DNA from 2 places in the Streptomyces sp. P1-3 genome. Region 2 is predicted to be linked to the other one. Evidence: riboswitches for the same ligand, from Rfam matches in the RefSeq annotation. Region 2 holds a riboswitch; the other holds the start of a gene.
What was found. Region 2 has a riboswitch for cyclic di-AMP ahead of ACQUSR_RS19525 (NlpC/P60 family protein). Riboswitches for the same ligand answer to the same signal wherever they lie in the genome.
Positions count from the first base shown of each region.

Region 1: it holds a riboswitch for cyclic di-AMP, as region 2 does, so the genes downstream of both, ACQUSR_RS17785 (M23 family metallopeptidase) here and ACQUSR_RS19525 (NlpC/P60 family protein) in region 2, are expected to answer to the same signal.

Region 1 is NZ_CP192512.1:4,132,706-4,138,159, forward strand. Features, by position in the region: gene ACQUSR_RS17775 (DUF6227 family protein) at 208-993, shown strand; gene ACQUSR_RS17780 (PP2C family protein-serine/threonine phosphatase) at 1,141-2,391, shown strand; cyclic di-AMP (ydaO/yuaA leader) riboswitch at 2,713-2,849, shown strand; gene ACQUSR_RS17785 (M23 family metallopeptidase) at 2,861-3,988, shown strand; gene ACQUSR_RS17790 (GNAT family N-acetyltransferase) at 4,154-4,705, shown strand; gene ACQUSR_RS17795 (Ig-like domain-containing protein) at 4,689-5,454, opposite strand, start outside.
Region 2 is NZ_CP192512.1:4,504,513-4,509,966, reverse strand. Features, by position in the region: gene ACQUSR_RS19535 (peptidoglycan DD-metalloendopeptidase family protein) at 1-368, shown strand, start outside; gene pcrA (DNA helicase PcrA) at 470-3,001, opposite strand; cyclic di-AMP (ydaO/yuaA leader) riboswitch at 3,158-3,324, shown strand; gene ACQUSR_RS19525 (NlpC/P60 family protein) at 3,333-4,514, shown strand; gene ACQUSR_RS19520 (hypothetical protein) at 4,559-4,912, opposite strand; gene ACQUSR_RS19515 (NlpC/P60 family protein) at 5,350-5,454, shown strand, end outside.

The DNA.
Region 1 (5,454 bases), 370 kb from region 2:
CCGGCCCCGCGCCGCATGTGGCCGAATTCGTCACCGTACGAGCCCGCAGAGTGATGATTCTCGGCCAAGCGCCGCAGGAGGGGGCGAAGGAAGTGCGGTTCACGGCTTCGCCAAACACCGCACGCGGGGTGTGTCGACGCCGCTACGGTAAGTCGCGAGATGTCGCTTCGGGGGCGCGGCGAGTCGATGTCCGGGAGGAGTAGAGACATGGGACACGCAGAAGCCGGTGGGTCGCCCGCCGAGCATCTTGACGGGGTTCTGGCCCGCGCCCAGAACGCGTTCGAGCTCGACGACACGGAGCTCGCCCGGCTGCGTGACGCCCTGATGCACCAGACCGAACTGCGGTCGTGCCGGCAGTGCAACGAGCCGCAAGGGCCGGTGGGATACAGCACGTTCAGGCACGTCTTCCTGCTGCCGGACGGCAGCAGTGGGCTGCTGTGGGAGCTGGAGCACAACACCGCCCGGGACGGGAGCCTGCTGTACGAGCTGTACCTGGACGAGGAGGCCCTCACCGCTGCCGAGCGCCGTGTGCACGAGCTCACCGGCGGCGGCCGCTGGGAGGACGAGGACTGGGAGGAGTTCGAGAAGGGCCCGGTGTGGTTCCCCGAGCAACTGCTGCACTCCACGGTGCCGCTGGAGATGTCGCGCGCGTACGTGGCCGACAACTCCGCCGACCACGCGCGGCGCGTGCTGCGCCGTGCGGAGAACGCCGACCGGCCGGGCGAGGAGGTCGAGCAGCTGCTCACGACCGCGTTCGCGCACGACATCGCGCTCGCCCCGAAGCCGCGGCGCCGCTCGGGAGGACGGGACGCGACCTGGTGCCGCTTCTATGAGCACGCGTTCCTGCTGGCGTGCGGGGACGAGATCAGTCTGTGGGAGCTGGAGCACAACCTGACGAGCGACGGGCGGCTGGTGTGCGAGGTCTATCTCGACGAGGTCGCGGCGGAGCTGGCGGCGGACCGGCGGGCCCGGGCACTCGGCGTGGACCTGTGACGTGAAGGGCCCGGCCGCGGCCTGCCCGGACGGCGGCCACCAGGCCTGCCCCCGCCCGTCGTCTCCCCGGGCCTGAGTCCGCCCCCGTCCGGCCTGCCCTCGCCCGTCGTCCACCCGGGCCTGAGTCCGCCCGGCGCGTTGCCCCACATGGCCGACACCGAGTCGCCCGCCCGCACCGGAGCCGCGAGCCTTGTGGGGCGGTGGGACAGCGGACAACGGGAGTGGCCGGTGCGGGTGCGAGGGTCCAGGGCCGCCCGCATGGGCAGGACACCGGACGCGAGCGATGCCCGGAACCGTCGCTTCACCCGCTGGATTTCGGCCGTTCTGATCGTTGGTGGCGTCGCGTTCGACGTGATCACCCCGCGCGACTACACCGCCGCCCCCTTCCTCTCCGCCGCCCCGCTGATCGCCGCTCCCTTCAACACCCTGCGCACGACCGTCGCCACCGCCGTCGCGTCGTCCGGCGCGGCGCTCGTCCTGGCCGTGGTCCACGGGATGCGGGGCCAGACCGGGGCGATGGTCGAGTTCACCACCGTCCTCACCGTCGCCCTCCTCGCCCTTGTCACCAACCGGGTCGTACGGCGGGGCACCCAGCAGCTGGAGTCCGCCCGCGGGATCGCCGAGGCCGTGCAGCGGGCGGTGCTGCCCGCCCCTCCCGCCGCGCTCGGCGGGCTGCGCATCGCGGCGCGCTACGAGGCGGCGCAGGCCGACGCCCGGATCGGAGGCGACCTGTACGCCGTGCAGGACTCCCCCTACGGCGTACGGTTGATCGTCGGCGACGTCCGAGGCAAGGGCCTGGGCGCGGTGGAGGCGGTGGCCGTCGTCGTCGGGGCGTTCCGGGAGGCGGCGGAGCAGGAGCCGGCGCTGGAGGGGCTGGCCGCCCGGCTGGAACGGGCGTTGGACCGGGAGGGTGCGACGCGCGCGGGCATCGACCGGTTCGAGGGGTTCACCACGGCCGTACTGGGCGAGATCCCGCCGGCCGAGGGCACGGTCCGCCTGATCAGCCGCGGTCACCCCGCTCCGCTGCTGCTCCACGCTGACGGCACGGTGTACGAGGCCGAGCCCGCGACCCCGGCGCTGCCGCTGGGGATGGGCGAGTTGGGCGTATGGCCGGACCGGGTGGAGGCGGTGGACTTCCCCGAAGGCGCGACGCTGCTGCTCTTCACGGACGGCGTGACCGAGGCGCGCGACCGGCGGGGGCGGTTCTACGACCCGGTCGGGTGGCTGAGCGGCCGGGCCCACCGCGGCCCTGACGTCCTTCTGGACGCCCTTGTCGCGGATGTGGCGCGGCACACGGGCGGGGCGGGGGTGGACGACATGGCGCTGCTCGCGATCCAGCGCACGTCGGCGGCGCGGTGGCGTCCGGGCCACAGCCCGCGCCGGCGGCCCCGGGCGTGATGGGGGCCTCGGGTGTGATGGCGGCGCCTCGGGCGTGACGGGCCGTAGTCGAAGGTGACCCGCCCGGCATAACGATTGACACACGATCAGGCGTGTCAGGTTTGCGTGTACATGGAACACAGCGCCACCGCGCGGCAGGCAGGGCGGTAACTCGCCCAACACTGCCCACAAATGACCGTTTGGTGTGCGTCAAAGGTTCATGGATTCCGGGGAACGGCTTGGAATCATGTCGCCGGGTCTATTAACGTTCGATAACGCAGCGCGGTCGTCACAGCCGTCGCAGAGGCGGCACCGTGCGCCGTCGCCGAATCCCTACGCACCACCACTGCACCACCAGCAACACCAAGGGAACCGGGGAACCACCAACCTTGGGGTGAATCGGGCCGCACCTGGGCCCGTAGGAGACCTTCCTGCTCCGAACCCGTCAGCTAACCCGGTAGGCGAGAAGGAAGGAAAGGAGTGCGCCCCGGTGGCGTCCAACAGGTCTGCCCTTGACGAGGCACCGTACGGAATCTCCGGCGGAGCCGGGCCCTCCGGGACCGCCGTCTTCGCCCCCGGCGCCGCCGACGACGGCGAGCCGTGGGAGGAGTGGAACCCCACCGAGGAGTCCGTCGCCCCGGTCCGCGGCAGGCACCGGGTCGCCAAGCAGCGGGGCGGGACCATGGCGCGCAGCGGCGCCGTGCTCGGCGTCGGTGTCATCGCGGCGGTCGGCGCGGGCGGCATGGCGACCGCCAAGGACCGGCCGAATGCCCCGATATCCATGCCGGACCTGGCTCATGTCGCCGACGAGGTGCGGGACGCGCTCCCGGACACCGAGGACCTTCCCGGCATCGGACCGCTGATCTCCGGCGGCGACTCCTCCGGGACCGCCCCACAGGGCTCCTCCACTCCGCTCTCCCAGGCCGGGCTCACCCCCGAGGACCGGGCGAGCGGCACCACGGACGCGGGCGAGGCGCTCCGCGCCCGCATCATGCAGCAGGCGGAGCAGCAGCAGACGGCCGCCGACGAGGCCGAGTGGACGGCGGCGGCGCGGGCGGAGGCCGAGGCCGCTGCGAAGGCGGCTGCGGAGCAGAAGGCGAAGGACGTCGCGGAGCGGAAGGCCGCCGAGGAGGAGGCCAAGCGGAAGGCCGCCGAGGAAGCCGAGCGCAAGGCGGCGGAGGCCGCCCGCAAGGCCGAGGCCGAGCGCCGCGCGAAGCTGGCCGCGTCCTACGCCCTTCCCCTCTCCTCGTACACCCTGACCTCGACGTTCGGCGAGGCAGGCGACATGTGGTCGGCCGACCACACGGGCCAGGACTTCGCGGCCCCGACCGGCACCCCGGTCAAGGCGGTGCACGGCGGGACGATCACCGAGGCCGGCTGGGCGGGGTCGTACGGCTACCGCATCGTGCTCACGCTGGAGGACGGCACGGAGATCTGGTACTGCCATCTGTCCTCCATGGTCCGGACATCGGGCTCGGTGTCGACGGGTGACGTGATCGGACGCGTCGGTGCCACGGGCAATGTGACCGGACCGCATCTGCACCTGGAGGTACGACCGGGCGGCGGAGCGCCGATCGACCCGCTGGCCTGGCTGCGGGAGCACGGCCAGAACCCGTAACGGACGCCGCACGCCCGCGCCCCCCACCCATTGCTTCCCTCCTTCCCCCCCACGCCCTGATACGCCGGTGGCCCTGGTCTCTCTCCCCCCTTGACACCAGGGCCGCCGGTCTGTCCGGATCCGAAGCCTGCCGCAGCCGCTATTCGATCGCTTGAAGGTTGGTCAATGACGACGCCCCCGTACATGTACCGCACAGCGACCCCGGCCGACGACGCCGAACTCACGGCGCTGGACGACTCCTTCACCACGGACACCGTGTACGAGGTCACCGCGACCGCGACCGGCTTCTCGCTCCACCCGGCACCCGTCCGCCCGCCCCTGACGAAGCACTTCCCGGACGACGAGGACGACGAGGACGACGACCGGGTCGACCACACGGTGGTCGCGGTGGACGGCGACCGCATCTGCGCCTTCATCGCACTCGACTACGAGGACTGGAACCACCGACTGGTCATCCGCCAGGTCACCGTGGCCCCCACCCACCGAGGCCAGGGCATCGGCCGCCACCTGATGACCCGGGCCTTCGCCTACGGCCACGACCGCGGCGCCCGCACAGCCTGGCTGGAGGTCACCAACGTGAACGCCCCCGCGATCCGCGCCTACCAGCGGATCGGCTTCACCCTGTGCGGTCTGGACACGAGCCTGTACGACGGCACGCAGTCGGAGGGCGAGACCGCGCTCTTCATGAGCCGACGGCTCGTCAGTCCAGGGCGCTGAGCTTCTGCCACTCCTCGTACGACGGGTTCCAGTCGCCGTAGCCGTTGCCCGTGGGCACGGTCTGGCGGCTGGAGCCGGTTACCTCGACGATGTCGCCGCGGACCGCGCGGTCGTAGAACCACTTGCCGTCCTTGCTGGTCATACCGACACAGCCGTGGCTCTTGTTGACGTTACCGAAGATGCCCTTGCCCTCGTTCCAAGGTGCGGCGTGGGCGTAGGTGCCGGACGTGGTGAGGTGAACGGCCCAGGGGACGTCCTTGTTGTAGGGGTCGGATATGCCGACGGACTCGCTGGTCATGTTGACCATGGGGGCCTTGTCCAGGACGACCATCGTGCCGTTCCAGGTGGGGTACGCGGGGGAGCCGCCGGATATGGGAAGAGTGCTGATCTTCTTGCCGTCCTCGTAGACCGTCATCGTGTGCTTGCTGAGGTCGACCTTGGAGACACGCACCGTGCCGATGGTGAACGCGCTGGTGACATCGCGCCGGAGGTAGCGGCTGTCACCGGTGTGCACGCCGCTGAGCTGGGCGCGCAGGGTGACCTTGGTGCCCTTGGCCCAGTAGGTCTTGGGCCGCCAGTCGGCGCGTTCGACTCCGGTGAGGGGGTCGCGGACCCAGCCCCAGGAGCCTTCTGTTCTCGGGGTGGTGGTGACGGAGAGCCGCCGCTCGACGGCCGCCTTGTCCTTCACCGGGTGGTCGAAGGCCACGGACACGGGCTGGCCGGCGCCGACGACCTTGTTGTTGGTCGGG
Region 2 (5,454 bases):
ACGGCCTCAGCGCCCAGTACGGCCAGGCGGGCATCAACTGGATGTCCGTGCACACCGGCATCGACTTCCCCGTCAGCTACGGCACGCCGGTCATGGCCGCCACCGACGGGACCGTCCGCACGCAGTGGAACAGCGCGTACGGCAACATGGCGATAGTCACCTCCCCCGACGGCACCGAGACCTGGTACTGCCATCTGAGCAGCACCAAGATCCGATCCGGTTCCGTGAAGGCCGGGGACGTCATCGCGTACTCGGGCAACTCCGGCAACTCCACCGGCCCGCACCTCCACTTCGAGGTGCGCCCGGGCGCCGGCTCGGCCGTCGACCCGCTGCCGTGGCTGCGCGGTCACGGCCTCGACCCGATGTAGGCCCTCAGACGGGCTTGTTTCCAAGCCCGTCCAGCAAGCCCGTCCAGCCATGACAGCCAGGACAGCGCCGAGCGCGGACAACGCCCGGCGCGACGCGAGCGCTAGAGCTTCTCCACCGGCGCGTACCGCAGCAGCAGCCGCTTCGGCTTCTCGTCGCCGAAGTCGATCGTGGCCTCCGCCCCGTCGCCGCTGCCCTTGACCGCCATCACCGTGCCCAGACCGAACGAGTCGTGCGTGACCCGGTCTCCGACGGCCAGCGAGACCACCGGACGGTCCTTGGCCCGCCGGGTCGCGAAACCGCTTGCACCGCCCGCGCCACCCCGGGCGCGCGAAGCGGAGAGCCCGGACGACAGGCCCGAGGTGATCGCCGACACCGCGCCCATCGAGGCCGACGGCGCCGACGGCCCCGTCCGCTTCCACTGCACGTACTGGTCGGGGATCTCCTCCAGGAAGCGGGACGGCGGGTTGTACGCCGGCTGCCCCCACGCGCTGCGCAGGGTCGACCGCGTCAGGTACAGCCGCTCCCGCGCGCGCGTGATGCCGACATACGCCAGCCGCCGCTCCTCCTCCAGCTCCTTGGTCTGGCCGAGGGCGCGCATGTGCGGGAAGACGCCGTCCTCCATGCCGGTGAGGAAGACGACGGGGAACTCCAGGCCCTTCGCGGTGTGCAGGGTCATCAGGGTGATGACGCCGGTGCCCTCCGCGTCCTCGTCGGGGATCTGGTCGGAGTCGGCGACGAGCGCGACCCGCTCCAGGAACTCCGCCAGGGTGCCCGGCTCCTCCTCGGTCCGCTCCTGCTCGAATTCCAGGGCGACGGCCGCCAGCTCCTGGAGGTTCTCGACACGGGTCTCGTCCTGCGGGTCCGTGGACGCCTGGAGCTCGGCCAGATATCCCGTACGCTCCAGCACCGCCTCCAGGATGGTGGCGGGTCCGGCGCCGGACTCCACGATCGTGCGCAGCTCCTCCAGCAGCACGTTGAAGCGCTTCACCGCGATCGCGGAGCGCGCCGCCATGCCGTAGGCGTCGTCCACGCGGCGCAGGGCCTGTGCGAAGGAGATCTTCTCGCGCAGCGCGAGGGCCTCGATCATGGCCTCGGCGCGCTCGCCGATACCGCGCTTGGGCACGTTCAGGACGCGGCGCAGCGGGACGGTGTCCTCGGGGTTGGCGAGCACCCGCAGATAGGCCAGGACATCCCGGACCTCCTTGCGCTCGTAGAAGCGCACGCCGCCGACGACCTTGTAGGGCAGGCCGACCCGGATGAAGATCTCTTCGAAGACACGGGACTGGGCGTTGGTGCGGTAGAAGACGGCGACGTCTCCGGCCTTGGCGTCGCCCGCGTCCGTCAGCCGGTCGATCTCGTCGGCGACGAACTGCGCCTCGTCGTGCTCGGTGTCGGCGACGTAACCGGTGATGGTGGCCCCGGCCCCGGCCTCGGTCCACAGGTTCTTGGGCCGCCGGTTCTCATTGCGCTCGATGACGGCGTTGGCCGCGCTGAGGATCGTCTGCGTGGAGCGGTAGTTCTGCTCCAGCAGGATGGTGCGCGCGTCCGGGTAGTCCTCCTCGAACTGGAGGATGTTGCGGATGGTGGCGCCGCGGAAGGCGTAGATGGACTGGTCGGCGTCGCCCACCACACACAGCTCGGCCGGGTCGAAATTGTCAGTGCCCGTGCCGACCAGCTCACGCACCAGCGTGTACTGCGCGTGGTTGGTGTCCTGGTACTCGTCCACCAGGACGTGCCGGAAGCGGCGGCGGTAGTGCTCGGCGACGTCCGGGAACGCCTGCAACAGGTTGACCGTGGTCATGATGAGGTCGTCGAAGTCCAGGGCATTGGCCTCGCGCAGCCGCGCCTGGTACATCGCGTACGCCTCGGCGAGCGTCTTCTCGAAGCCGTCGGCGGCCTGGTCGGCGAAGGTCTCCTCGTCGATGAGCTCATTCTTGAGGCTGGAGATCTTCGCGCTGAAGGACTTGGGCGGAAAGCGCTTGGGGTCCAGATCCAGATCCCGGCAGACCAGGGCCATCAGCCGCTTGGAGTCGGCGGCGTCGTAGATCGAGAACGAGGACGTGAAGCCCAGCTTCTTCGACTCGCGGCGCAGGATGCGCACGCACGCGCTGTGGAAGGTCATCACCCACATGGCGCCGGCGCGCGGGCCCACCAGCTCCTCGACCCGCTCCTTCATCTCGCCCGCGGCCTTGTTGGTGAAGGTGATCGCGAGGATGGAGCCGGGGTGCACCTTGCGCGCGCCGAGGAGGTGGGCGATGCGGTGGGTGAGGACGCGGGTCTTGCCGGATCCGGCGCCCGCGACGATGAGCAGCGGCGCGCCGTGGTGCTCGACGGCGGCCCGCTGCTGGTCGTTCAGCCCCTCCAGCAGCGCGGCGGAGTCCACGGCGGGGCGGGGCGCGCCGTTGCGGTAGTACGGCTCCCGCGCCTGACCGGCCTGGCCTGGCTCCCTGGGTACGGGCACGCTAAAAGTGTCGCCGAAGAGGTCGTGCGGCACCTCCTCCGCGGCCGGGCCGGCCGGATACCCGTCGTGCTCGGGGTCCTCCGGCGGTGGCGGAAGCTCCTCGGGGGCGGCTCCGGGTGCCGCGCCGTCGAGGTTCGCCAGGAAGCTGTCGTCAAAGAGGCTGCTGCTCATCGCCCACCGAGTCTAGGGCCCGGCACTGACAGCCGACACGACAATGTCACGGAAAGATCTCGGACAAATCGAACACCAGCCTTCCCAGGTGCCCCAGAGGTTGGCTAGCGTGCTCCGTCAGGCGGCCCGCTCCCTGCCGGCGACCGAAGCCGGCGCGTGCCGCCGCCGCCGAGTCCGGCCCGCCCATCAGGCGGTTCCGGAGCCGGGGACCCACCCGCACCATCTGGGGTGAATCGGCCCGTACGTCGCACGTACGGCCGTAGGGCAGCCTTCCGTACGCCCGAACCCGACAGCTAACCCGGTAGGCGGTCCACGGAAGGAGTCGCCTCCCTTGGCGTCGCACCGCAAACCGCGTCCCCGGTTGCTCGAATCGCCCGCCGGCCGCCGCACGGCCGTGGGTGTCACCACCGCCGCCCTCGCCTCGGTCACCCTCCTGTCGCAGACGGCGAACGCCGCGCCACGGGCGCCGAAGCCGACGGTCGAGGAGGTGAGGAAGAAGGTCGACGCCCTCTACCGGCAGGCGGGTACCGCCACGCAGAAGTACAACGCGGCCACGGAGGCCGCGGGCAAGCAGCGGACCGAGGTGAACCGCTTGCTGGACGAGGCCGCCACCCGTACCGAGAAGATGAACGAGGCACGGCGCACCCTGGGCGCGTACGCGGCCGCCCAGTACCGGCACGGCGGGATGGACGGCACCGCGACCCTGCTGCTGGCCGACGACCCGCAGGGCTTCGTCGACCAGAACCACCTGATGGACCGGCTCACCGGGCGGCAGAAGGACGCGGTCGACGACTTCCGTACGCAGCAGACGGAGCTGGCCCGGCAGCGCGGCAAGGCCACCCGGAGCCTGGCGGATCTGACCGCGTCGGAGCGGAAGCTCAAGGCCGAGAAGAAGACGATCCAGGAGAAGCTGTCCCAGGCCCGGGCGCTGCTGTCCCAGCTGACCGCGGAGGAGAAGGCACGGCTGGCGGCGCTGGAGAAGAAGAAGGAAGCGGAGGCGCGGCGCAAGGCGGCCGAGCTGGCGGAGAAGCAGCGGCAGGCGGAGGAGGAGCGCAGGCGCCAGGAGGAGCAGCAGGGGGACGACGGCAGCGGTACTGGTTCCGGCAGCGGCTCAGGCTCCGGCTCCGGCTCCGGCACCACGGACCCGTCAGCGCCCTCCGACTCCACCAAGGCCGCGCAGGCCGTGGCGTTCGCGCGCGCCCAGATAGGCAAGCCGTACGTATGGGGCGCCACCGGCCCGAACTCCTTCGACTGCTCGGGGCTGACCCAGGCCGCGTGGAAGGCGTCGGGGGTGACGCTGCCGCGCACCACGTGGGACCAGGTGAAGGTCGGCACGCGCGTGTCGACGTCCGAGCTCAAGCCGGGCGACCTGGTCTTCTTCTACGACGACATCAGCCACGTCGGGCTGTACATAGGCGACGGGATGATGATCCACGCGCCGAAGCCGGGTGACAACGTGAAGATCGCGCCGATAACCGAGATGCCGATCTACGGGAGCGTCCGCCCGGCGTAGCACCGGCCTGCTCAGAGCCTGCTCGGAGCCTCCTCGGGGGCTCCTCAGGTCCACATCACCGCGATGAAGATGTTGGCGGTGGTCAGCAGCCCGACGGTGCCGAGGAGCGGGGCGGGCACCTTCTCCTCGTCCCGCTTCACGTAGACCAGGCCGAGGATGACGACGAGCAGCGCCATCTTCACGCCGATCTTGACGTTGTCAAGGCTGTTGCCGTCGGCCTGGTTGAGCCCCACCAGCGCGATGCCCGTCACCAGCATCGTCAGCGCGCCGTGCAGCATCGAGGGCGACATCCGGGCCTCGCCCGCGCCTATCAGCTTCATCTGTGTGAGGAAGCCGCCGAGCAGCGCGGCGATACCGATGATGTGCAGGCCGACGAAGGCGTGCAGAGTTGCGTCCATGGCCTCGGAGCGTAGCCCGCGCCCGCGGCCGCCACGACGGCCGGGCCGGTCGCCTCGCGGCTACGGGCTACCGGCCACCGGCCACGAGCGACGGCGGACCACGGCCACCGTCGACGGGCCACCGGCCACCGGAGCCGACTCGGCATCGGGCGACTCGGCACCGGTGGCCGGTTCGCCCATAGCACCGCGAGCGTCCTCGCCGGGTGCGGATCGCCGCTTCGGTCATCCGCGTGCGCGAACGTTCCGGCACTCGGTGAGCCGACCGGTCAGCCGCGGTCCGCGATCCACCGAAATCGCTCATTCCCGGCCTTCACCGTGTCCTCGCCCGACGACGGGGTCTAGCTTCCTGCTCCAGGCGGCGGCCCGCTCCCCTGTGTACGGCGTCGGCCGTGCACGGGCCGCCGCCTCGCCCGCTCGGAAGGAAGTGACCCACCGCCGTGGCCTCGCACCGGAAGCCCAGGCAGCGTCCGTTCGCAGGCGGCACCGTCCGCCGGGCCGCGACCATCGCCCTGGCGGGCGCCGCGACCGCCGCCACGGCCCTC